One region of the Aerococcus sp. NPDC058936 genome, then DNA from elsewhere that is predicted to be linked to it. Evidence: riboswitches for the same ligand, from Rfam matches in the RefSeq annotation. Region 1 holds a riboswitch; each other region holds the start of a gene.
What was found. Region 1 has a riboswitch for thiamine pyrophosphate ahead of ACFW0C_RS08085 (hydroxyethylthiazole kinase). Riboswitches for the same ligand answer to the same signal wherever they lie in the genome.
Positions count from the first base shown of each region.

Region 2: linked by a shared signal. The riboswitch ahead of thiT (energy-coupled thiamine transporter ThiT) and the one ahead of ACFW0C_RS08085 (hydroxyethylthiazole kinase) in region 1 are both predicted to bind thiamine pyrophosphate.
Region 3: linked by a shared signal. The riboswitch ahead of ACFW0C_RS03795 (ECF transporter S component) and the one ahead of ACFW0C_RS08085 (hydroxyethylthiazole kinase) in region 1 are both predicted to bind thiamine pyrophosphate.

Region 1 is NZ_JBHYKZ010000009.1:78,250-86,534, forward strand. It holds gene thiD (bifunctional hydroxymethylpyrimidine kinase/phosphomethylpyrimidine kinase) at 1-559, opposite strand, end outside; gene thiE (thiamine phosphate synthase) at 560-1,186, opposite strand; gene ACFW0C_RS08085 (hydroxyethylthiazole kinase) at 1,186-2,025, opposite strand; TPP riboswitch at 2,210-2,300, opposite strand; gene ACFW0C_RS08090 (GNAT family N-acetyltransferase) at 2,455-2,952, shown strand; gene ACFW0C_RS08095 (YkvA family protein) at 3,027-3,314, shown strand; gene ACFW0C_RS08100 (NADPH-dependent F420 reductase) at 3,490-4,059, opposite strand; gene ACFW0C_RS08105 (winged helix-turn-helix transcriptional regulator) at 4,216-4,569, opposite strand; gene ACFW0C_RS08110 (DNA/RNA non-specific endonuclease) at 4,798-6,159, shown strand; gene ACFW0C_RS08115 (6-phospho-beta-glucosidase) at 6,245-7,684, opposite strand; gene ACFW0C_RS08120 (alpha/beta hydrolase) at 8,189-8,285, shown strand, end outside.
Region 2 is NZ_JBHYKZ010000007.1:54,009-62,293, forward strand. It holds gene rpiA (ribose-5-phosphate isomerase RpiA) at 1-616, shown strand, start outside; gene ACFW0C_RS06785 (hydroxymethylglutaryl-CoA synthase) at 1,614-2,768, shown strand; gene ACFW0C_RS06790 (hydroxymethylglutaryl-CoA reductase, degradative) at 2,823-4,136, opposite strand; gene ACFW0C_RS06795 (iron-sulfur cluster biosynthesis family protein) at 4,203-4,526, opposite strand; TPP riboswitch at 4,735-4,831, shown strand; gene thiT (energy-coupled thiamine transporter ThiT) at 4,978-5,541, shown strand; gene ACFW0C_RS06805 (50S ribosomal protein L25) at 5,706-6,341, opposite strand; gene thrC (threonine synthase) at 6,611-8,101, shown strand; gene coaBC (bifunctional phosphopantothenoylcysteine decarboxylase/phosphopantothenate--cysteine ligase CoaBC) at 8,126-8,285, shown strand, end outside.
Region 3 is NZ_JBHYKZ010000003.1:185,686-193,970, forward strand. It holds gene ACFW0C_RS03760 (threonine/serine exporter ThrE family protein) at 1-133, opposite strand, end outside; gene ACFW0C_RS03765 (deoxynucleoside kinase) at 285-947, shown strand; gene ACFW0C_RS03770 (type 1 glutamine amidotransferase domain-containing protein) at 1,071-1,586, shown strand; gene thiW (energy coupling factor transporter S component ThiW) at 1,704-2,207, opposite strand; gene tenA (thiaminase II) at 2,197-2,892, opposite strand; gene ACFW0C_RS03785 (energy-coupling factor transporter transmembrane component T family protein) at 2,892-3,554, opposite strand; gene ACFW0C_RS03790 (ABC transporter ATP-binding protein) at 3,561-4,916, opposite strand; gene ACFW0C_RS03795 (ECF transporter S component) at 4,913-5,479, opposite strand; TPP riboswitch at 5,606-5,694, opposite strand; tRNA gene ACFW0C_RS03800 (tRNA-Lys) at 6,187-6,259, opposite strand; gene ACFW0C_RS03805 (heavy metal translocating P-type ATPase) at 6,439-8,285, opposite strand, start outside.

The DNA of each region.
Region 1 (8,285 bases):
TGGCCCGTTCTGCTTTTGAATGGCCCCCTTTGACAATCACATTTTTGGCCCCGTATCCTTGTAACTTCAATCCTGCCGCCAACATATCTGCTTCTGATTCAATAGTCATGTCAGCGATGATTTCTGCTTCTGGGATATTTGGTGTGACTATGGTCGCAAGAGGGAGTAATTTATTTTGAATGGCGTCGATGGCGTCTTGATCCAACAGTTGGTGACCACCCTTAGCCACCATGACTGGGTCAACGATTAAAGGTCCAAAGTCTACCTCTTTCAGATTTTTAACCACATTCTCTACATATGCTCCGTTAAATAACATGCCTGTTTTGACAGCGCCTATTTTGAAGTCCGCTTTCAAAGAGGCAAATTGCGCATCGATAAAGTCCAAGGGTACCGGTAAGGCCGATTGGACGCCTAGGGTGTTTTGGGCAGTCAAGGCGACCACAATCGACATACCAAAGGCTTTTCGGGCTTGGAAAGTTTTCAAGTCGGCTTGAATTCCTGCACCCCCACCTGAGTCAGACCCAGCGATTGTCACTACTTGTGGTGTTGAATTTACCATTTAGTCCACCTCCAACATATCTGCTACTTCAGCCTTTAAATCCCTTACGCGTTGTGTCACTGAATCTGCCAGCATGATTTCAGAAACAACTGAAATCCCTGCAATCCCACTTCCGGCTAATGTTTTGACATTTCCTAGCTGAATGCCGCCAATTGCGACAACTGGGATAGCTACTTGATTGGTAATTGTCTGTAATGTATCCACCGTCACTAGGCTGGAATCCTTGGTGGTTGTTGGGAAGATGGCTCCCACGCCTAAATAATCCGCCCCTTGTTGGTAGGCCTCTTCAGCTCGCGCTAGGGTTTTGGCTGAAACCCCTAAAATTTTATCTGGTCCGATGAGTTTTCTGACCACGTCAACTGGCAATTCGTCGTCACCAATGTGGACGCCCACTGCATCCACCGCTAACGCTAAGTCCACCCGGTCGTTGATGATCAAAGGCACATCATATCGGTCGGTGATGGCTTTCAATTTTTGGGCTAAGGCGTAAGCATCGCGGCTGGTTGCTGTCTTGTCCCGGTATTGAACCAAAGTAACCCCCGCCTTGACCGCGTCTTCAACCACTTGTAAAAAGGCGTCTTCTTGGTAATCAAAACCCGCTGTGACTAGGTATAAACTGTAATCCATTATAGCTGACCTCCCTTAATACCTGTTAACCAATCATCGTCTTCTAACAATAGGGACAGGTTATTCAATGTTGCTTGTCTAAAATCGGCTAGTCCTCTTGTTGTGGCATCCGCTTTTTCACCACATAAATTAAAGTAAGATACCGCTAAAATCACAGCATCTAGGACGGGTTGGCCAGCACCTAATAAGGCTGTTACCAAGGCGCCGACAATGTCTCCTGTCCCAGTAAAGCGCCCCAGATTGTCTACCCCATTTTTCAAATAGTAAATGCCTGATGCGTCAGCGACTATGTCTACTGGTCCAGTGGCTAATAGCGTTGTGCCGGCATGGTCTGACACCCATTCTTGCATGGCTTGACCCAGTTCCACTAAGGCCGCCTTGCTTTGGTCATCGGCCCCTGCGTCAACACCTCTTCCTGTTGATCCTAAACCACAGAAGGTCCGCATTTCAGACAAGTTTCCCTTGATGACATCTGGTGTGGATGCACTGATTTCTTGGGCTAAGTCGTTACGCAAGGGACTGGCTGAAACACCTACTAAATCCAGAACGAAAGGCGTATCTGTTTCTTCAGCTGTTCTAGCAGCCAATAAAATGTTGCGGATTTTCTCAGGCGATAAACTCCCAATATTGATCAAGGCCCCGTCATTTTGATTGAAGAAATCTTCCATCTCAGCTGCCTGGTCTGCCATGACTGGTGCCGCCCCCACATATAACAAGGCGTTGGCCACTGATTCCACCGTTACAGTATTGGTTAAGCACTGGATTAGCGGACTTTTAGCTAATGGGAAGGGGTTGTCGTAAGTTGGTAAAGCTTTTAATGTATATAAATCGATTGTCATCTTTTAAATCCTTTCAATATCGCATCTTTTAAATCATTATGATGAAGTATTATTGGTGTTCAATTATCTAGACACCTTTTGGCAAACAAAAAAGCCCCCTTTCCTGTCAGTATTCGACAAAAGGGGGAAATAGTCGTCCAAATGAATGATAGCAAGGAAAAAAGCCAAACGAATCATATTTTTGACAATATTTACTACATTTTCCTTCGCCAGTATTAACTGTATCAGGTTCCATGGGTATAATCTCAGCTGTCACAGCACCCCAAATGTCTCTATGAATTAACTCTATTCAAACAATCTTTTAAAAGAATGTCAACCCTTTCAATATGAGTAAAACCATGAAATCCATCAGATGATTATTGGACTGGTGTAGCTGGTATGGGTATAATAAGGGAAAATTCGATACAAATTTATAGGAGGTCTAACAGAATGAAAAATTTTAAACATTACAGCAAAGTCGACACGGAAGTCCTTAGAGAAATATGGAACGATATTTTGGTGGATGGTGTCGCCTTCCCTGGTTTAGACCTTTATTCAAGGGCCGCCTTTGAGAAGAAACTGGATGCTTATGACCAAGTTGACGTCTTATTGGTGGATGATCAGATTGCTGGCTACTACCTGATTAAAGCAAATAACGAAGGTCGGGCAAGTCACGTAGCTAACGGGACTTACGCAGTGAATAAAGCCTTCCGGAGTCAAGGTTTGATCAATGACTTGGTAGCAAAATCCATTGAAACAGCTAAAACATGCGGTTTTAGAGGGATTCAGTTTAACGCGGTTGTAGCTGAAAACAAGGCTGCTATCCATACTTACGAGAAATTTGGCTTTGAAATTGTGGGGACAATTCCAGGCGGTTTCCAAGTGAAAGACGGTCGTTATGTGGATATGCATATCATGTATCTAGATTTAACGAAGACAAGTGCCTAAATTAGGTCTTAGGACGGATACATCTACCCTTTTTTCCCATTAATATATAGACATGAGAAAGGATGATGTACGCAATGAAACAAACATCAAAAATGACCTTGGGCAAGTTCGCCAAAGCCTTATTTAATAAGGAAACACCTACCTATATCAAGGCGATTACTGGATTAGCACTCGCTTATACCGTCTTCCCAGCTGATGTGTTGCCGGATATCTTCGGTCCCTTGGGATTTGTGGATGACGCAGCCGTAATTGGTGTCTTGACGACGATTGCTATGTCCTTATTAGATAATTACAACGAAAAACAAGCTACGCAAACAGCCAATACACACACCGACTTTGATCCAAATAAAGTGATCAACTAGATTAAAATACCTACCCCTAAAAGCCGTGAAACCCACTACCCCGGGAATCGCGGCTTATTTTTATTGTAGATAGAACAAAATAAAAACCACCAACAAGCTAGTATGCACTAAGTCGTTGGTGGTTGTGTTAAATCTATTACATTTTTATAACTAATTCTAGTCTCAATATCGGGCTTTATTTAACTAGTGCAAATCCTGCTGTCCAAGCGATTTCTTCGCGGGCTGCTAATGTGATTTGTAGGAAGCCGATTGCTTCTAATTCACGAGCACGTGATAATTCACCTGCGTCTACAAAGTTCAAGCCGCTACCTTCTAAAGCATCTTTGAAGGCTGCTTTAGCTTCTGCTTCACCAGCTGCTAAAACTGTTGTTGTGTTATCGCCAACTTGTTTAGAAGCTAATGTAGTGCCAAAGTTTGTGTTGAAGGCTTTGATAACTTTCGCACCACTTACTTTTGCTTGGATTTCTTGGGCTGCTGATGAGTCAGCTGGCACAACTAAACCATCGAAAGTGTCGAAGTTTACTGGGTTTGTGATATCAACAATGATTTTGCCTGCTAATTCGTCAGCGTAGTTAGAGATGATGCCATCTACTGCTGCGTAAGGCACTGCCAATACAACAATATCGCCTAATGCTTGTTTACCGTCTTGTGAACCGATGTAAGCGACGTCGTTTCCTGCTTCTTGGAATAAGCCACCGATTGCTGAACCCATGTTACCTTTACCGAATACTGTAATATTTGCCATGTTTATATACCTCTTTCATTTGTAAGTTTCTTGGTTACTTGTTTATAGGTATATTTAACCACGAAAATCCACTTACTAAAAGTAGGCACTTTTTCCTTAGCTACTTACTTATTGGTAAGTAATGACAGATACCAAGGCTTTGCCAGCAAAAAAAATTTAATTTTTTTCTGAATTTTTAATTCCCGGTAGGTTGCCGTTCAAATAATCGTTCCCCCAGGCCCGCATCACTTCAATAATAGGCCTCAAGGTATCACCCAATTCACTCAAGGAATACTCCACTCTTGGTGGTACTTCTGCATAAACAGTCCGCTGGATAATCCCGTCTGACTCCAACTTACGGAGGTTTTCCGTCAAGACTTTCTGACTAATCCCTTCAATAGACCGGTGCAATTCATTGAAACGGTAAGTCCCCTTCAATAATTCTCGAATAATCAAAACTTTCCATTTATTCCCTATTAGATCGACCGTTGTCGCCACTGGGCAAATCGGTAATTCTTCTTTCGCTAACATAATTTCACCTCAATCGGCTTTCTATTACAAGTATCATACCAGAAATTCGCCTGATAATTATTGTAAAAAGACTACAGACATCGATTTAGTGATCCCTTGCCGAGAAATAACTTTGTCTATTTTATATTTTATAAATAAAAGCACGATAGTCATTGCAGTTTCTGATGACGGCCGATATAATGTTAGGCAATATGGGAGAGAACAGATATTTTGGGAGAATTATAAATAATGAAGAAAAAGAATATTAACTGGTTACGTTTGTTGGCTTACTTTGCTCTATTGATAGTCTTTATCATGCTATCACCATTCATTTTACTTGTTGCGCCTATTCTGGCCTTGTTTTTCTACAAGATTAAACCAAATAATCGATGGTTCAGAAATAGCTTGATTGCCTTTGCAGCTGCATTAATCGGTACGATTGTCATCTTTTCAATAGACACTCGTGAAACCGAGGCCAATCAAACCGCTCTACAATCACAAGCACAAGTCATATCCTCAGATCAAGATGTTGATGAGCATTCCGCTAATGATTCTGAATCAGCGACCGAAGACGCGGCAGCTAAGTCTGCTGAAGATGCGTCACGCAAATCCTCCAAGGAATCTTATGACAAAAAATTAGCTGCTGAATCAAGTGCACGCCAAGCTTCTTCTAAGAAACGTGCTGAAGCAGAGTCTAAAGAAAAAGCAGCAGCTGAATCTAAAGCTAAAGCTGAAAGTGAAATTGCCAGCCAAGCAAGCGCTGAATTGACAAAAGTACGGACAGTACCAACTGGGCAAACGTATATAGAAATTAACAATAACACCCCTTACTTTACAGATGCAGATATTACATCGACTGAAGCCTACGAATCATACGGTGAACTAGATAGTTTAGGTCGAGTAACCGCCGCAAACGCTGTCCTCGGCGTCGAGCTCATGCCTACTACAGAACGTGGCGATATTTCAGATATCAAGCCAACTGGCTGGCAACAAGCCAAATATGCCAATGTTTCTGGTGGTTGGTTATATAACCGGTCTCATTTGATTGGCCACCAATTAACTGGTGAAGATGCCAATGCCCGCAACTTGATGACTGGGACTAGATGGTTTAATACGGAAGGAATGTTGCCCTTTGAAAACTTTGTGGCTAACTATATTGAAGAAACAGAAAACCATGTGCGCTACCGCGTTACACCAGCATTTGAAGGGGAAAACCTACTGGCATCCGGTGTTTACATGGAAGGCTTCTCTATTGAAGATAATGGCGCCACTATTCAATTCAATATCTATGTACCAAACATTCAACCAGATGTTGAAATTAACTACGCAGACGGTTCATCTGTAGGTCCTGAAGGCCCGTCACAAGATGAATCACTATCAAACTTAAACCAATCTTCGACCGTTTCTGAAACTGCCCCTGCAGCTGAAAGTGCACCAGCTACTACCGCACCAGCGTCTGGTGGTGATGTCAGTTCGGTTGATGCAAATGGCAACGGACAGGTAACCATTAAAGAAGCCAAAGCGGCAGGCTTTTCAATGCCTATTTATGCTGACCATTGGTTGTATCCATATATGGATGACCGTGACGGCGATGGTATGGTTGGTGAGTAATCCGCCCTACAATTTATATATACGCGAAAAAAGGCGAAATGCGCTTCCAAAAGAGTGCATTTCGCCTTTTTAATTTTCGTTAAGTTTAAGCTAAGTCTTCGCCGTTTGAATCAATGACTTTACGGTACCATGTAAATGATTCTTTCTTAGAACGAGCTAAGGTGCCGTTTCCTTCATTGTCACGGTCAACATAAATCATACCGTAGCGTTTTTTCATTTCCCCTGTAGTAAAGGATACGATGTCAATCACGCCCCACGGTGTGTAACCCATTAAATCAACCCCGTCTTCGTTAACAGCTAATTTGATTTGTTCAATATGGTCGCGTAAGTAAGCAATCCGTGCCTGGTCATGGATCTGGCCGTCAGCGTCAAACTCATCTACAAGTCCCAAGCCATTTTCCACGATAAACAATGGCACTTGGTAACGGTCGTAGAAGCGGTTTAGGGTATAACGTAAACCAATTGGGTCGATTGCCCAACCCCAGTCTGACCGTTCAATATAGGGATTATCCACTTCATGCGGTACGCCACCGTGAACCTTGTTTGTTGGCGTTAATGGGGCATCTTTATCCACCATTGTCGACATGTAGTAAGAGAAACCTAAGTAGTCAACCTTCCCGTTTTGAAGGATTTCTTCATCGCCATCTAGGAAAGGAATTTCAATGCCGTCGCGGGCAAATTCTTTCAAGGCGTAGTTTGGATAGTAACCACGGACTTGTACGTCCGGGAAGAAGTAGCGCATACGCATCGTTTCTTCAGCTAAGAATACGTTGGCTGGCTCACCTGTTTTTGGATAAACTGGCACGTGAGATACCATGGCACCAATTTCAAAGTCTGGGTTAATTTTCTTACCAGCTGCAACCGCTAAGGCTGAGGCAATTAAAGTATGGTGACCTGCTTGGTACATCACTTGTTTGGCATCTTCGCCCTCTTCAACCGTTACACCTGCGTTAGTCCACAAGAAGATAGGATTTGAATAGTCCATCATATTGTTGATTTCGTTGAAGGTCATCCAGTATTTGACTTTGTTTTTGTAGCGTTCAAAAACTGTTTCCGCAAATTTCACAAAGAAGTCCACTACTTGACGGTTTTTGAAACCACCATAGTTTTTTGCCAAGTTTAAAGGCACTTCAAAATGTGAAAGGGTAATGACTGGTTGGATGTTGTATTTCAATAATTCATCAAAGAAGTCATCGTAGAATTGTAAGCCTTCTTCATTTGGTTCAGCATCGTCCCCATTCGGAAAAATACGTGTCCAGTTGATTGACGTACGGAAAGCTTTTAAGCCCATGTCTGCAAATAAAGCCACGTCTTCTTTGTAGTGACCGTATAAGTCAACGGCCACATGGTTTGGATAGTAGCGACCTTCTTCAACTGTATCAGTAATTTCACGCGGTTGATTAGCCCCACCGGCAGTCATTACGTCAGCAACACTTGGCCCTTTTCCACCAGCATCCCATCCACCTTCAGCTTGATGAGCAGCAATCGCGCCACCCCATAAGAAATCTTTTGGTAATTTCGCCATAATGATAAAACTCCTTTATAAATTTATTTGGTTAATTAAGTCAACGTTTGACCATCTTTAGCATCGTTGTGCACATTTATTTCAGTATAGTCTTCAACATTTTCGACAATGAAAGGTGTTATCGTTGTCTTTGTAGACAAACACCAATTCGCCGAGTATTTAGTATCACGGTAAATGATAGCCCTTTCATACTTTAGATTAATCATACATTGTACCCATATAATATGTCAAGTAATGCGAAAAGTGTTTATAACCCTACAACATAATAAAGGAATTTTGTTATATGACTATAATTTATACACTTGCCAAAGAAAGATAATGTTTCCTTCTTTGATTAGAAGATTGTACAATCGTTGATAACAACAATATTTAACCAATAACTTTTTTTACATATCCATGTTAGGTGTATTGGTATACGAATAATCTCTACAGCATGCGACCTACTATGCCCTAGATTTAAACTTTTTAACACTAAAAAACATAAAAGCCAAAGGAGTTATTGTCATGAAATTTGATATCGAAAAAATGCGCATAGAAATGAGAAAAAATGATGCTAAAAGAGATGCTGGTTTAGTAGGGTCAACGACTATTGAAAAGTTTC
Region 2 (8,285 bases), on a different contig from region 1:
GGTCGTTGGATTAGGCACAGGCTCAACAGCCTATTACCTGATTAGAGAACTAGGCAGACGGATGAAAGAGGAAGGCTTAACCTTTACCGGTGTACCAACCTCCATTCAGTCAGCCGAATTAGCAACCAGTCTAAACATTCCAATAGCCTCATTAAATGATGTCCCAGCCATTGATCTAACAATTGATGGCACAGACGAATTTGATCCAGCCTTAAACGGCATAAAAGGTGGCGGGGGTGCGCACCTGATTGAGAAAATTATCGCAGTGAATAGTGAACGCGTCATTTGGATTTGTGACCATAGCAAGCAAGTAGACCAACTAGGTGCTTTTCCACTGCCAATTGAGGTTATCCCAGCGGCTAGTCAACACCTATTCTATGCCTTTGAAGATAAAGCTTACGCCCCAACATTCCGTCAATTACCGGACGGCAGCAAATTTATCACCGATTCAGGCAACTACATCATAGACCTTCATTTAGAAAAAATAGTAGACGCAGTCAAGTTGGCTGACGAGTTGATTCAAATGGTCGGTGTTGTAGAACATGGCTTATTCTTAGGAATAGCGAACAAAGTCTTAATGGCTAATGATGGGCAAGTCGTAGAATTTAATGGGTAGTATATGCGTTAATATCGAGTTAGGTATTTTCCTAGCTCGATTTTTTTATGCAGTTTTTAATAAAGGGGAAAATATAAATTTAGACCGAAAATGAGTGAATGGAGGTGGGGGAATTTAAGAAGAGGAAGGTACTTTTACAAAGCAGTAAAATATTTTTAAATGATAGGACCTTGTTACACTGCTTCTCTTCTAAACATGATGACTGGATCATCATTTTTTCTTAAATGCTCAATATCATTGCGTATTTTGTTAATGATAGATATTCATAAAAAAACGTCAAAAAACAAAGAAAATCATTTTTTGACGTTTTAATCATAGTATATTCAATTAGCTATGCCTAATCATCATCTGAAATTAGAAAACCTTGTACAATCGTAAAAATGATTAAAAATAGATACCATAGTATTTTACGGTTTCTTTTTTTCTGTGCCTTACTAGTTGGCATATGCTTAACCCCCTTACAGATAAATAACTTTTTTGGTATGTCTTATTATACCATGAAAAAGATTAAATTTTAAAGTGATAGCCTATAAATAGGTATCTCCTTACATATCATTATAAAAAATTGCAATTATTGCCATTTTACTATTGAAAAATGTAAATGTTGGTTCTAAATCATTAGCGGTTATCAAAGAAAATGTTGAACGTATGGATTCGGTTGAACGCGGTGGAATTCCTGATGATGAAGTAATATTAGATGAATAATCACTCACGTTTCTTACGAAACTGCAGTAGCGGAATTTGATGCTACTGACGTCGTATCAAAGTAAGTCTTTTGATACCTGATTCCTCGTCACTAAAACAGTAACCAATTGACCAGACATGTGCCATTTAGGATAGGTAGGACAAATTGTCGTGTCTATCTTTTTTTATGAAAAAATTTGTTCAGAATTTCCTAAGAATGCTACAAATACGGATAGTGAGGGGAAACTATGATAAAATGATAGGTGATAAATTACGTTATACATATAAAAATGATGTTGGGAGAGTAACGAATATGAATATTGGTATAGATAAACTGCATTTCTTCACACCACATGTCTATGTGGATATGGAAGAACTGGCTGAAGCTAGAGATGTTGAGCCGGCGAAGTTTACAGTTGGTTTAGGTCAAACCCAGCAAGCAGTGGCACCCTTAACCCAAGATCCAGTTTCAATGGCAGCTAATGCAGCTTGGCCAATTTTAACAGCAGAAGATAAAGAGGCAATAGATTTCATTATTGTGGGATCAGAATCAGGTGTCGACCAATCAAAAGCAATGGCAGTCCATGTACACCAGCTTTTGGGGATTAACCCATTTGCTCGTGCTATTGAAATGAAAGAGGCATGTTATGCAGCAACTGTAGGTATTCAAACGGCGGTATCCCATATTGCTCGTCATCCTGAGTCAAAAGTCTTGGTGATTGCAACTGACATAGCTAGATACGGCTTGAATACGTCAGGAGAATCAACACAAGGGGCAGGTGCCGTGGCTATGCTAATCAGTAAAGACCCTCGTGTGGCTGTGATCAATGATGATGCTGTTTCTTACACTGGGGACATTTACGACTTCTGGCGTCCAAATTATTCTACATATGCCCAAGTAGATGGTAAATTCTCTAATGAACAATACCTCTTTTACTTAGAGACAGTGTGGACTGAATATAAAAAACGAACCAATAAAACGTTAGCTGACTTTAAGGCTTTAGCCTTCCATTTACCCTATTCAAAAATGGGCTTAAAAGGATTACGCCAATTATTGCCAGAAGTGGATGAAGCTAAACAAGCTAATCTAACCGACCAATTTGAAGCAAGTCGTATTTATAATAAACGCGTTGGTAACATCTATACAGGTTCTTTATATTTAAGCTTGATATCCTTGTTAGACCAAAGTCAAAATCTTGAAGCTGGGGACACTATTGGATTGTATTCTTATGGTTCAGGTGCAGTTGGTGAATTCTTCTCTATTTCTTTAGTAGATGGTTTCAAAGATATGCTAGCAGTAGATAGGCACGTAGCAATGTTAGACAATCGTGTACAATTATCCGTTGCCGATTATGAATTGATTTTCCAAGAAGAATTACCAACAGATGGTAGTCAATTAGTCTTATCTGAAGATGAAGAGCAATTCCAATTAGCCGGTGTTGAAGATCATAAACGACTATATAAATAAAGAAAATCGTTACCTACAAGAAGTAAACTGAACTTCAAGCAGGTAACGATTTTTTTAGGCATTTCGTAATTTCTTTAATAATTCTTTAGCGGTCGCCAAGTTTTTGTGATCAGCTTTTTCTAATGCTGATAATAATTGGTTAATTTCCTGGTCACCTTGTGCACCTGCTTGGATGGCTAGGGACTTGGCTTGTAGTTCCATATGTCCAGCTTGAATACCTTCAGAAACAAGGGCTCGGACGGCTGCAAAGTTTTGGGCTAACCCAAGTGATACAGCAATTTCCATCAGTGTTTTAGCGTCTGCTTGACCTAGTATGGACTTGGTCACTTGAACAGTTGGATGGATACCAATAGACCCACCAACAGCACCTAAAGCTAAAGGTAAGGTAAGGGCACCAGTTAGCACTTCGCGGTCAACGTCGTATGACCAAGTGGCCAATCCTCGGTATTGTCCGTCTCTGGCCGCATAGGCATGCACACCAGCTTCAACTGCTCGCCAGTCATTACCTGTAGCTAATACAAAAGCATCTACACCGTTCATAATCCCCTTGTTGTGAGTAGTTGCCCGGTATACATCCACTTGAGCCAACTGACTCGCTAATGCTATTTTTCTAGCAACTTCACTTCCTGAAACCTCCCCCTTATCCAATAGCTGGGCTGGAATCTCACAAGTCGCCGTTGCCGTAGCTTCCACTGCATAATTCGATAGAATAGCCATCAACCCATCAAGACCAGGAATAAAATCCACATGGTGTATGATATAAGCTTTTAAAGCCTCCAACATGGTATTCATCATATTCGCACCCATCGCTTCTTTGGTATCAATGGTTAGATATATAACGAAAAAAGGGGCGCTACGAGCGCTTGCTGGGTAGTATTGACTGCGGATGGACCGCGCACCGCCACCACGTCCAACGATAGAAGGGTAGGCAGCATTGGCAACAGCTAGTAAGTCATCTGCAACTTCATTCACCCAGTTTTCAAAACGTAGGGCTTGGGTATCATTTTCAACCCCCGTAAAGGCAATTTGTCCAGTCATCAGACGCTGGTTGACTTGTGTCTTAAATCCACCAGCTTGCTGAATCGTTTTCCCACCATTTGATGCAGCCGCAATCACAGAAGGTTCCTCAGTAACCATTGGAATTTGGACCTCTCGATTGTTGATTAGGAAGTTGAGTCCTAGACCATAAGGGAGACGGTAGGTAGAAAGGGTATTTTCAACCATATTATCGGCGATTTCAACAGTTAAGCCCTGACCATTCTTTAAGAATTCTCCTTGGTCACCGGTAATTTGTTCCTTGTCTACTAAAATATCAATACGTTCTTGCCGAGACTTTTTATAATAAGCTTGGAATTTGTTTTGAGACATATTTACTCCTTCTTCAATAAAGAAACGGACCAGTATACCTAGCCCGTTTAGTTTAAGAATTATAAATTATTGCGCTTTCTGTAGGTAGATATTATCGTTCATCACCTGACCATCAACGATTAAAACGAAAACTTGTCTAAAGTCGTCGAAATCGATGCGGTTGTCATGGCCTAAAAATTTTAAAGCATTCTTTCTTATGGGAACTTGGCCAATATGGGTTTCTAGTACCTCGTCATAGGCGGAAAAATCCGTCTCATTGGTCCGCAAAACTAGGTCAACTTCCTGTTCATTAGAAATACGTAAATATTGTGTATCACTTAAACAAATATGTTCAAATTGTGATAATGATTGCAATTTATTGATCGCTTTATTTGAAAAAAATAGCTTCAAATTTCTTCCCCCCATAGGCCTCAAAATAAAAGAATGCAAAAATATGTTCTTAAAAATATATCATATTGATGATATTAATACAATAGTGTGGTTTTAATCAACCAACGCTCAATACTATTATACCTTAAGTCAGAACGATTATAAAATGTTTGTGATTACCACTTGCTAAAGGTGCAAGAAAAGCATATACTAAAAGAAATAATATACTTGTATGCACTAGGGGAGCTTTTGCTGAGATGTTTAAAAACAGACCCTCATAACTTGATCCGGTTTATACTGGCGTAAGGAAGTGTTCAATAGCCATTTGTTGGTGAATGATTTAATGCGTTAAATCGTTGAATACATTGAGAGGTCGTGTTTGTCACAATTGTGATAGATGCGATTTTTTATTTACTTTGTTGATATTTCAAAATAGCTTGCACTGTGCCTACAAAAGAATGGAGAAGAAGAAATGAGATCAGTTAAGTTAAATGAAAATATCGAGGCCGCTATTGCAGCAGTAATTGCTTTTATAGTATCGATGATACCGATTGACATTGGCCCAAGTTTCGGAGTCCAAATATCACTAGCCATTATTTATATTGTAGCGTTTAGAAGAGGGATTCGTGCTGGTTTACTGTCAGGATTCTTGTTAGGACTGATTAAATTTATTTCTGGATTTGCCAGTATTTTAACTCCAGTACAAGGTATTATAGAATATATATTTGCCTTTGCCTTAGCAGGATTAGCGGGTATTTTTGCCCTACAAATCCAAGAAGCAGCAAAGAACAATCATGAAAAAAATCTTTTCCTATATATTGGATTGGCTACTTTCATCGCCATATTTGCAGAATACTTTGTTCATTTTCTAGCCGGTGTAGCCTTTTGGGGGCAATACGCACCAGAAGGCATGAGCCCATGGGTGTACTCAGCTATCATGAACGGCATGTCGGGACTTGCGACATGGGGCGCATGCTATGCCATCTCTTATCTACTAATCAAAACTAATAAGAAAATTATCCTAGTTGAAAAATAAATACCCGCGAGCAAAACAGGGCAGTGACGTAGCAATCATGCCCTGTTTTTTCATGCATATAGTTATTTGTTAAAATAAAAGCCAAAGGTTTTCTAATTTTTAAAGAAAAAAACCAGAGTGAAATAAATCACTCCGGTTTTTTTGATGAAAGAAATCGAAAACTCTTAGTTTTCAGTATCTTCGACAATTTCGCCTTCTTTTTCATCGATTACTTCTGGTTCAGCAACCTCTGCATCTGGGTCAACTTCTTCTGGCTCTTCAACTGGCGCAGAAATAGATACAACAACCTCTTCAGCATCTGTTACTAATTCGATGTCGCTAGCAAGTTTTAAGTCACCAGCAGTTACTGAGTCACCAATAGCTAAGCCTGTAACGTCAACTTCAACTGAGTCTGGCGCGGTTGCTGGGTCAGCAACAACATCAATTTCAAGTGTTGTTGTAGAAGCTACACCTTCTTGATCTGCTAAAGCATCTTCGTTAACAATAACGATAGATAATGGCATTTCAAGTTTTTGACCTTTTTTAATCGCTTGTAAAGAAATGTTGTAAATAGTTGGTTTCAACGCTGATTGTGAAATTTCACGTACGTAAACTGTATGTGTTTTACCATCTAACTCTAAATCAAATACTGAGTTAAGACCTAATTCACGACGAATTTGTTCTACATCAGAAACTGATAATGAGATGTTAATTGGATCTAAGTCACTAGCGTACACAACGCCTGGAACTAAATCTTCTTTACGTAATTGTTTAGCTGCTGAAGTACCAGAGCCATCACGTTTTTGAGCTGTAAATTTCATTCGAATACCTCCTGAGTATATACGTTTGTATTTACGTTTCCTACAATTTAAAAATTTAGGAACACAATTAATGTTAACACATGTGAGTAATAAAATCTATTTTAAGCTATAAACATGCAATAATTCATATGAATTTTCTAATAGAGAATTATGAGAAAAAGTAGCCTACACTGCCATAAATGTGCCTTCTATGGTAAAATAAAGCAAATATAAAGAGTGACTGACATAGATAAAAATGATCAACAAGGTAATAGGAGTCGCTTAGGAGGATTAAGATGCAATTTAAAAGTACACGTAACCAGGATAATATCGTGACAGCTTCACAAGCCATTGTTCAAGGACTAGCAACTGATGGCGGGCTTTACGTCCCAACAGAATGGCCTAGTATTGACCTTGATTGGTCTGAATTAAAAGAGATGACCTACCAAGAATTGGCTTATTTTGTTATGTCTATCTTTTTTGATGACTTTTCAGAAGCGGATTTAAAAGCATGTATCGATGGGGCTTATGATGAAAAATTTGATACGGATGTGATTGCGCCTTTAGCAAAAGTTGGCGATGACTACTATTTAGAATTATTCCACGGTCCAACGATTGCCTTTAAAGATCTAGCACTACAAATTTTACCGCATTTAATGAAGAAATCAGCTGAAATGAATGCCAACGACAAAGAGATTGCCATTTTGACAGCTACTTCAGGCGACACTGGTAAGGCAGCAATGGCTGGATTCGCAGATGTACCAGGTACAAAAATCATTGTCTTCTACCCACAAGGTGGGGTTTCGACTATTCAAGAAAAACAAATGGTAACCCAAAAAGGGGATAACACCTTTGTGGTGGCGATTGAAGGGAACTTTGATGATGCACAAACAGAAGTGAAACGCTTATTTAACGATGAAGCTTTACGCGCTGATTTAGCGTCAGAAAACATCCAATTTTCATCAGCCAACTCAATGAATATCGGGCGCTTAATTCCGCAAGTGGTGTACTACTTCTACGCATATGCCCAATTAGTGAAACATGAAGAAATTGAAGCAGGCAGTCCGGTCAACTTTATGGTCCCAACAGGAAACTTCGGGGACATCTTAGCTGGTTACTATGCACAAAAATTAGGTCTTCCGGTTGGTAAATTGGTTTGTGCTTCTAACGATAACACTGTCTTATACGACTTCTTTAATACAGGTGTTTATGACAAAAACCGTGAGTTCAAATTAACGATTTCACCATCTATGGATATCTTGGTTTCAAGCAACTTCGAACGGATGTTATTCCACGCCTTAGGAGATGACGTGGCTCAATTGTCAGCCTTGATGAATGACTTAGATGAAAAAGGGCGGTACGAATTCCCAGCTGATGTTAGCGAGAAATTTGCATCCTTCCTTGGCGAGTTCGCCGACGAGGATGAAACTAAAGCTGAAATTGACCGCGTATACCAAGAATACGACTATTTAATGGATCCACATACTGGTGTTGCATCAGCGAGTCTACAAAAATTGAAGGCCAAAGATGCCCTAAGTGGACCAAGCGTTGTTGTGTCAACAGCTAGCCCATACAAGTTCCCGCAAGCTGTTTTGAAAGCGATTGGACAAGATGTTGAACATGCGACTGACGATGAATTGGTAGCCAACATTCAATCTGCAGGAAACCGCGATTATCCAAATGCCATCAAAGAAATCCAAACTGCTGAAGTACGCCACAACCGTGTATCGACTGTAGCGGATATGAAGGCAACAGTTGTGGATATTTTAACTGGAGAATAAGTCAATTGGAAAGCGGAGGAGACCATGCTTAAAGGATTAAATTTAACAGTTGTTGTCACAGGTGGCATCGCGGCGTATAAAATCCCAGATTTTGTCCGTACCCTCATTAAAGCGGGGGCTAATGTGCGTGTGGCCTTGACACCGTCTGCTAAGCAATTTGTCACACCATTTACCTTTGAAGTTC
Region 3 (8,285 bases), on a different contig from region 1:
CATATGCGGCATTTGATGTTGTTAAAATACGGTTCATCGTATCTTCAACACGGTATGACTCTGCATTACTTTCTGTCATTATTTGCCCAGCTAACAGAGCCGTTTCTAAAATTTTCTTATTTAAATCTACCATTTTGACCCACCCCTTCTCATAATCCACGGCTATTGTACCATAGGTCATCAACAAATAAAGATGCCGATTTCCATCTAAATGTATTCTATTTCAACCTGTCTTCTAACCCAAGTCAGATTAAATTTATGTTATAATTGCCCCGACTAATTAGATGAAGGAGCAATTAAATATGATTACCATGGCAGGCATGATCGGTGTTGGTAAGACTACTTATACCCAACATATGGCAAAAATATTTCAAGCAGAACCACTTTTTGAAGAAGTATCAGAAAATCCAATTTTGGATGCATACTACAGCCAACCAACGAAATATGCTTTTTCACTGCAAATTTACTTTTTAAACCAACGCGTTAAAAGTATTAAACGCGGGATGAAATTTGACCGTGCAATATTAGATCGGTCAATTTATGAAGATGCTTTATTCACTCAGGTAAATAATATTAACGGCAATATATCAGATGTAGAATGGCAATTGTACCAAGACTTATTGGCCAATATGATGGACGATGTTCGCATAATTTCAGAATCAACCAATCAATCACCGAAATTACTTGTTTACTTACATGCACCTTTCGATTTAGTTCTTGAGAAAATCAAGCGTCGTGGTCGTCCATACGAACAAGTAGAAGGGCGTCCAGATTTACTAGCCTACTATAAGCAACTACACACCTTATACGATGAATGGTACGCAAACTATGACCATTCAGCTAAAATGGCCATTGATGTTAGCAAATTTGACATTTTAACAAATAAGGACCAAGAAATCGTTGCGAAAAAAATTCAAGACAAGTGGGCAACACTCCAAAAGAATTAATCAATATAATATAAGGTGTTATTTAATATTGATCAGTTAAATATCATACAATGCATATCGTTTGCACGCTATATTTATATCCTTTAGTATATAAGTATCAAAGCTTTAAGGAGGCTATAAATTATGGCAAGAATTGCAACTGTATTGGCTAACTTATTTGAAGACTCTGAATATACTGAACCAAAGAAAGCTTTAGAAGCAGCAGGACATGAAGTCGTCACAATCGGTATGAAAGCCGGTGAAACTGTTCGTGGTAAAGCTGAAGGAACTGAAGTAACTATTGAAAAATCTATCGATGAAGTAGAAGCGAAAGATTTCGATGCCTTATTAATTCCTGGTGGCTATTCACCTGACCAACTACGTAAACATGACAGCATGTTAGACTTTGTACGTCATTTTGACAGCAACAACAAATGGATTTTCACCATCTGCCATGGTCCTCAATTATTGGTAAATGCTGAAACCTTAAAAGGTAAAGACATTACCGCAGTGAAACAAGTGGCAATTGATGTGAAAAATGCTGGTGCAAATTTCTATGACAAAGAAGTTGTGATCGATGAAGCTGGTAAATTAATTTCAAGCCGGACACCTGAAGACTTACCTGCATTTGATCAAGCAATTGTCGATGCATTGAAATAAATTCTAAAATAGCTAAAAGCAAGCGTTACATCTGAATAGGTGTAGCGCTTTTTTTGATAACACTTTTTATAGAAAAAAACTACCTCGCAAAAGGTAGTTTTTTGTGCCTTCAACTAATTAGCCAAATGTTTTCTTGACCCGTTGAATATAAGGCACTTTGTCTATTCTGACCAGGACTAGGTAAGCAATTAATGACCCTGATAATGCCCCGATGATAAACCGCGGTGTATAGACAAACCAATACATATCTTGAGCAGACCCTGTAAACCAGACCATGATTGGGTAAGAGAGTAAGGACCCAATCAGGCCTGTTCCAATAAATTCGCCTATTATAGCACCAAGATATGTATTCATCCATTTATAACCCACACCAGCCAGAAAGGCCCCAAATACGGCACCAGTAAGTGCTAGCGGTGGAATCCCAAATAAGATCATCCGGATAATCCCACATGCGAGTGCCATCACTGTCCCATAAATGGGACCCATCAACACAGCAGCAATCACATTCATGACACTAGACATTGGGGCAATCCCTTCCACCCGAAATAGTGGTGAAAGGACAACATCCATAGCTATCATCATGGCTAAGATCGTCAATTTCTGTACTTTATTATTTGTCATCATGTTGGATACCCTCCGGCCAAGTTTCAAGATTAAAAGCCATTTCCCAGAAATTAAATTCCATTCTAGCACTTACGACAAATGCGGATACCATACTATCCTGGTCTTCCTGACTAGACTCAGCGTACAGACGGTTCAGTAGGGCGCATTCCTTTTCGATAGCCTCACTTGCTTCTTCCCCACCGTATGTCTCAATCCATCTTTGGTAGATTGGGACAGGTGAAGTCACATTTAATTGTCTTAACCGTTGACCAATTTCAAAATACAGCCAAGAACATGGCAATAAACTAGCCGCTGCAACTGCATCATTATTTTCCACTAACTGCCGGTACATATGTGATACATAGTGGTAAGCAGTTGGCGCAACGCCGGTCCCTTTTAATTCGTCATTTGTTACCGCCAATTCTTCAAAAAAGTTGGCACGGATGGCTAATTCACCTTCCGCTAAATGGCTGGCATTTTCAAGCATCTGCGTCTTTAACGCAGGCTCATCAGTAATTTCTGCGACTTTATCATAAAGAGCTGAAAAGTGACGCAAATAATAAGCATCTTGGATCAAATAGTAACGGAAGTTTTCAATGGGTAACGTCCCATCTTGTAACTGCAAAATAAAAGGATGGTTGAAACTCCCCTCCCAAAAGGGTCTCGTTTGACTGCGGGCGATTTCTGTAAAAGTCTTTTCCATCAAATCATATTCTCCAATCTCATAATCATATTGCCGACGATAATTAAACTCATGCATAAAACAATAGCTGGTGTAGACATTTTCCAATGACGGTACTGGTGGCGAGGCTGGTCTTCAGAGAAACCCCTAGAATACATGGCTTCTGCGTACCGATCCCGCCAATTGAGGGCTAGAAAGATCACTTTCACATAATAGAGAGGTGACCATGGATATAATTTCTTCCCCCTTAATAAACTGGCATCATGCATACTCTTGATTTCCCTTTGAATTTCAGGCACAGCATGTATCACAACCAACAAGCCATAGATAAAAATAGCCGGCACTTTATACTGTTCAAAAATTAGTAAGCAATCTTGTAAGTCAACCGCAATCATAAACCCTATTCCTAAAGCCGCAAAGGCATAGGTTCTAGTGAATAATACCCAAGCATCATCTAGTCCACTTCCTTGGATATAGACCGACCAAAAAGTGGTTATGGCAGGAATAAAAGGTAGGGCTAATAAAAATACCAGTACACCAAACCGTTTTTTAATAGCTAAGTAGGCTACAACCATCAATAAGACATAAATATTCAGCCAAACCGAATAGGTAAAAGATATTTCAATCGTGAACAAGAATACCAAGGCCAAAATAGCTGGAATCGCTGTTTTCTTCTCTTCCATCAACTATCAAACCTCCTTTAGCACTTGATTAGACAAGTGAATATGATGATCACTTACACCTTCAAGCGGACCCAGGCGATGAGACACAATCAAGAAATCCGTATCTCTTTTCTTGTCTTCAATCCAATCTGCAAAGTAATCACTGGCTTTCTGGTCCAAACCCGCAAAAGGCTCATCCAGCATTAGAAACTGGTGGTCTAAACTCAATAAGGCGATTAATTGCACCATCTTCTTCTGCCCTTCGCTTAAATGATATAAACTTCGGTCTAAAACGTGGCTGATATGCAAGTCTTCAAGAGCCTGCATCTGGCGGTCACGAATTTCACCAGCATCTTCATTTGGAAACCGTAACTCACTCGCCACTTCCAACGTCACAAATTGTTGGGCTGCATCTTGAACAGCCAAGGTGAGCGATTCGTATAAGTTTTTCTTGCCCCAAAACCTTGAAAGTCTCCGGTCCTGAAACCGCATTTTGCCCTTGTAAGGGTGTAACTGGGCCATGGCCTTTAATAAAGTCGATTTCCCCGCCCCATTATCGCCAGTTAGGGTGGATACCCCCTTTTGAAAAATGAATTTGTCTTGGTGAAGCAAGGTTTTTTCGCCTTGTTTGATCGCAATATTTTCCAAGGTGAAAGCTGATTCGCTGCTAGCTTGACGAGTAGTCAACAATGGAATAGGCGCTTTTTCCGGTAAGTTGGCTACATCTGCTTCAGAAAGTTGCCCGTCTCGCATGATAAAGAATCGGTTGATGAGCCCCTTATAGTCAGTCAACTCATGGTCTACCACCACAATCAACTTGCCTTGCTGTTTTAATTTCGCCAACATGTTAATCAAGAAAACTCTAGATGCTGGGTCAATTGATGCAAAGGGTTCGTCTAATAAGAAAACTGGTGGATTGACTGCAATCAAGATGGCCAAGGCCGCCCGCTGCTTCTCCCCACCTGACAGGGTCATCAAGTCTTGCTGTAATAAATGTCTGATACCCAAATCGTCAACCGCTTGATTTAACCGCGCTTTGGCCTGGTCATAGGGTAGACCGCAATTTTCTAAGGCGAAGAAACATTCTCTTTCCAGGGTGCGCATGGTAAATTGTTGATCCGGATTTTGAAACATCAACCCAATTTTCTGGGCTTTTTCTGGAATGGTATAGTCTGACACCCGCTGGCCATCGACTACAACATTCCCTTGAAAGCTTGCACCATTGAAGCCAGCTAGGGTATGGATGAGGGTGCTTTTCCCGCTACCACTATCACCTGTCAGTAAGATAAAATCACCTAGCTGCCAATCACAAGAAATCCTGTCTAGGATGACGGTCTCATTTTTCCGGACAACCAAGTCACTAATTTGTACTAAGGCGCTCATTGGGCAATTCCTTTGGCTTGTACCTTGTTGAACAGGCTAACGATTTGTTTAGTTAGGAAGACACCGAAAAATGTTACTGAAATCAAACGAACTAAGAATAAAGCCACGACCAAACCAAGGCCATAAGTCGCATAGCCAAATTTGAAGAATTCAAAGGCAAAACTAAATACCGTTGTCCCAATAGCACCATAAACTAAAGTAGTCGTATCATAGCGTTCGTATTTGGTAACAAAGAAGCCCGCTTCAGTACCCAGTCCTTGAATTAAGCCAGAAAGTAACACCCCAGCCCCAAAATATGACCCATATAGCATCTCGGCAAGAGCGGCAAAGACCTCACCTAACAAGGCACTGCCCACTTTCGGGATCAACATACCCGCCACTGGCGCCGCAATCGTCCACATACCAAATAAGATTTCATTGGCAAAAGGCGTTAAACCAAACGGTGTTAATAGGGACACTAAAACGGCATACAGGACACCAGCGCCCATAAATACGGCTCCAAATAAGAAAGCTAGAAATGCTAAAAAGATGACGTCGGGCAAGGCCCATTTAAATTTTTCCATCAAAAAAACCCCTTTTCCTATATTTTAAAAATAGAGGCATAAGGGGTGAGCAAAGGCGAATTCGCTTCTTGTTTTAGACACTTTAATAAACTATCCAGACACACTTGGTCAGATAGTTTCCGTATCATAAACATTTTTACATTTCCCTTCGCCAGTATTAACTGTGTCAGGTTCAATGGGTATAATCTCAGCTTTCGGCACCCCAAATGTCACTACTATATGAATGTATCTCCGATACTAACACATCGATTTAGAAAATGAAAGCGGCAATTTATATAATGTTTTTCAATTACAACAGAAAATAGCAGTATAATGCATATAACCTTGCATCATTTTTTATGATTTCTTACTTTATTAGAAATATCAAGGAAGTAAAAGTAGCGGATATATCCGTCTATCAATTTAAATAAAATAGAACTGAGATATAGTATTACGAAGGAGCGAAAGAGATTAAGATTATTGATGTATTTCAGAGCGAACTCAATAAGACTATTCCCTTAGAGTATATTGGTCGAGTCCGGTGAATGATTTGGTGTAGATTCAATTACAGATGGTCAAAAATATGATGTCGTTAGAGCTGCGTTTATATTTTAAATTACTCAATATTTCTCAAACTTTATATAAAGTATTTTCGCTACTTTTCAAATTCAATCCAAAAAGGCACTAAATCAATATTATCAAAACATTGATTTAGTGCCTTTTTTTAATGGACTGGCAGGGGCTCGAACCCTGGACCCACTGATTAAGAGTCAGTTGCTCTACCAACTGAGCTACCAATCCAAATGTAAATTTTATCTGCAATAGTGAAAGTTTACGCCCATTTTTGGGAAAAATCAAGGGTTTGAACTCAAAAATCGCATTTGGTTTTTTTATATAATAAAAAGACCAAGGTTCATCCTAAGATATCCCCCTGGCCCCAAAAAATAGGGTGGTTATAATTTATCTATTATAATCGTCACTTAAGCTTTAGCTTTAAAGCCCTTCAATCTCAGCGCATTCAGTAATACTGAAACAGACGATAAACTCATGGCTGCACCAGCAAACATAGGACTTAGTAATGGACCACCAAACAGGTAGAGGATACCCATGGCAACTGGGATCCCAACCGTATTATAGGCGAAAGCCCAAAATAGGTTTTGCTTAATATTGGTAATGGTTGCCCGACTCAATTCAACCGCTGTTGGCACGTCCATTAAGTCGCTACGCATCAAGACAATATCTGCTGATTCAATGGCTACATCAGTCCCTGAACCAATGGCAATTCCGATATTGGCTTGGGCAAGAGCTGGCGCATCATTGATCCCGTCACCAACCATGGCCACGTGTAAGCCTTCATCTTGTAATTTCTTCACTTCATTGGCCTTGTCTTCCGGCAAGACTTCACTAAAAACCCGGTCAATGCCCACTTGTTTGGCAATCGCCTCAGCAGTCCCCTTGTTGTCACCCGTGATCATGGCCACTTCAATGCCCATTCGGTGTAATTTTTGGATAGCTGCTACAGAGTTTTCTTTGACCGTATCCGCTACTGCGATAATTCCTAATAATTGGCCGTCAACCCCAACAAACATGGGTGTTTTACCCTCAGCAGCCAATTGGTCAGCCACAGCTCTTGCAACCGATAAATCTATATTATGATTAGCCATTAATTTACTATTGCCTAGCAAAACGATTTGGTCATTCAAGCTAACTTGTAAGCCGTGTCCAGGAATCGCTTGGAAATCTTGGCTAGGCGTTAATGTCAACTTGCGGTCCTTAGCTTCAGCTACAATCGCTTCACCTAGTGGGTGTTCTGACCCCACTTCTGCAGACGCCGCAACTTGCAAGATATCATCCGCATCCGTGCCATTGAAAGCTTTAATATCTGTCACCACCGGTTTGCCTTCGGTAATGGTACCTGTTTTGTCAAAAATAATGGTTTGAACTTTATGGGTTTCCTCTAGGGCATCGCCACTCTTAATCAGGACGCCATTCTCAGCACCCTTACCAGTCCCCACCATAATCGCTGTTGGCGTCGCCAAACCTAAGGCACACGGACAAGCAATCACTAGAACGGAAATGGTAATTGACAAGGCAAATACCCATGATTCCTGCCCTAGGAAATACCAGGCAAGTCCAGAAATCGCCGCTAAGCCCATCACAATGGGGACGAAAATACCGGATATCTTGTCCGCTAACTTGGCTATTGGCGCTTTAGACCCTTGTGCTTCTTCAACAAGTTGGATAATTTGCGCAAGGGTTGTGTCCTTGCCGACCTTTGTGGCCTTGAATTGGAATGACCCATTTTTGTTGATAGACGCGCCAACAACCTGGTCGCCTACCCTTTTTTCAATTGGGATACTTTCCCCAGTAATCATGGCTTCGTCAACCGCTGAGCTGCCCTCAACGACCTCGCCATCAACTGGAATTTTCTCGCCAGGGCGAACGACTAAAATATCGCCCGTCACCACCTGGTCAATCGCTACTTCAACCTCTTGACCGTCGCGCATTACTCGGGCCGTTTTCGGTGCCAAGCCCATCAATTTTTTAATGGCTTCAGACGTCTTGCCTTTAGACACAACCTCCAAATATTTCCCTAAAGTAATTAATGTCAAAATAACCGCCGCTGACTCAAAGTATAAGTCGGGATGACCGTGGCCTACATGCAGCTGGCCAGACACCAATAGACCTGTCATCACAACCCCTTGAACAAGCGCTGCCCCTGTCCCAATAGCAATCAAGGAGTCCATATTGGGATGTCCTTTAAAGAGGGCTTTAAAACCCACTTTGTAAAAGTCGCGTCCCAAATAGACAACTGGTAAGGTCAGCA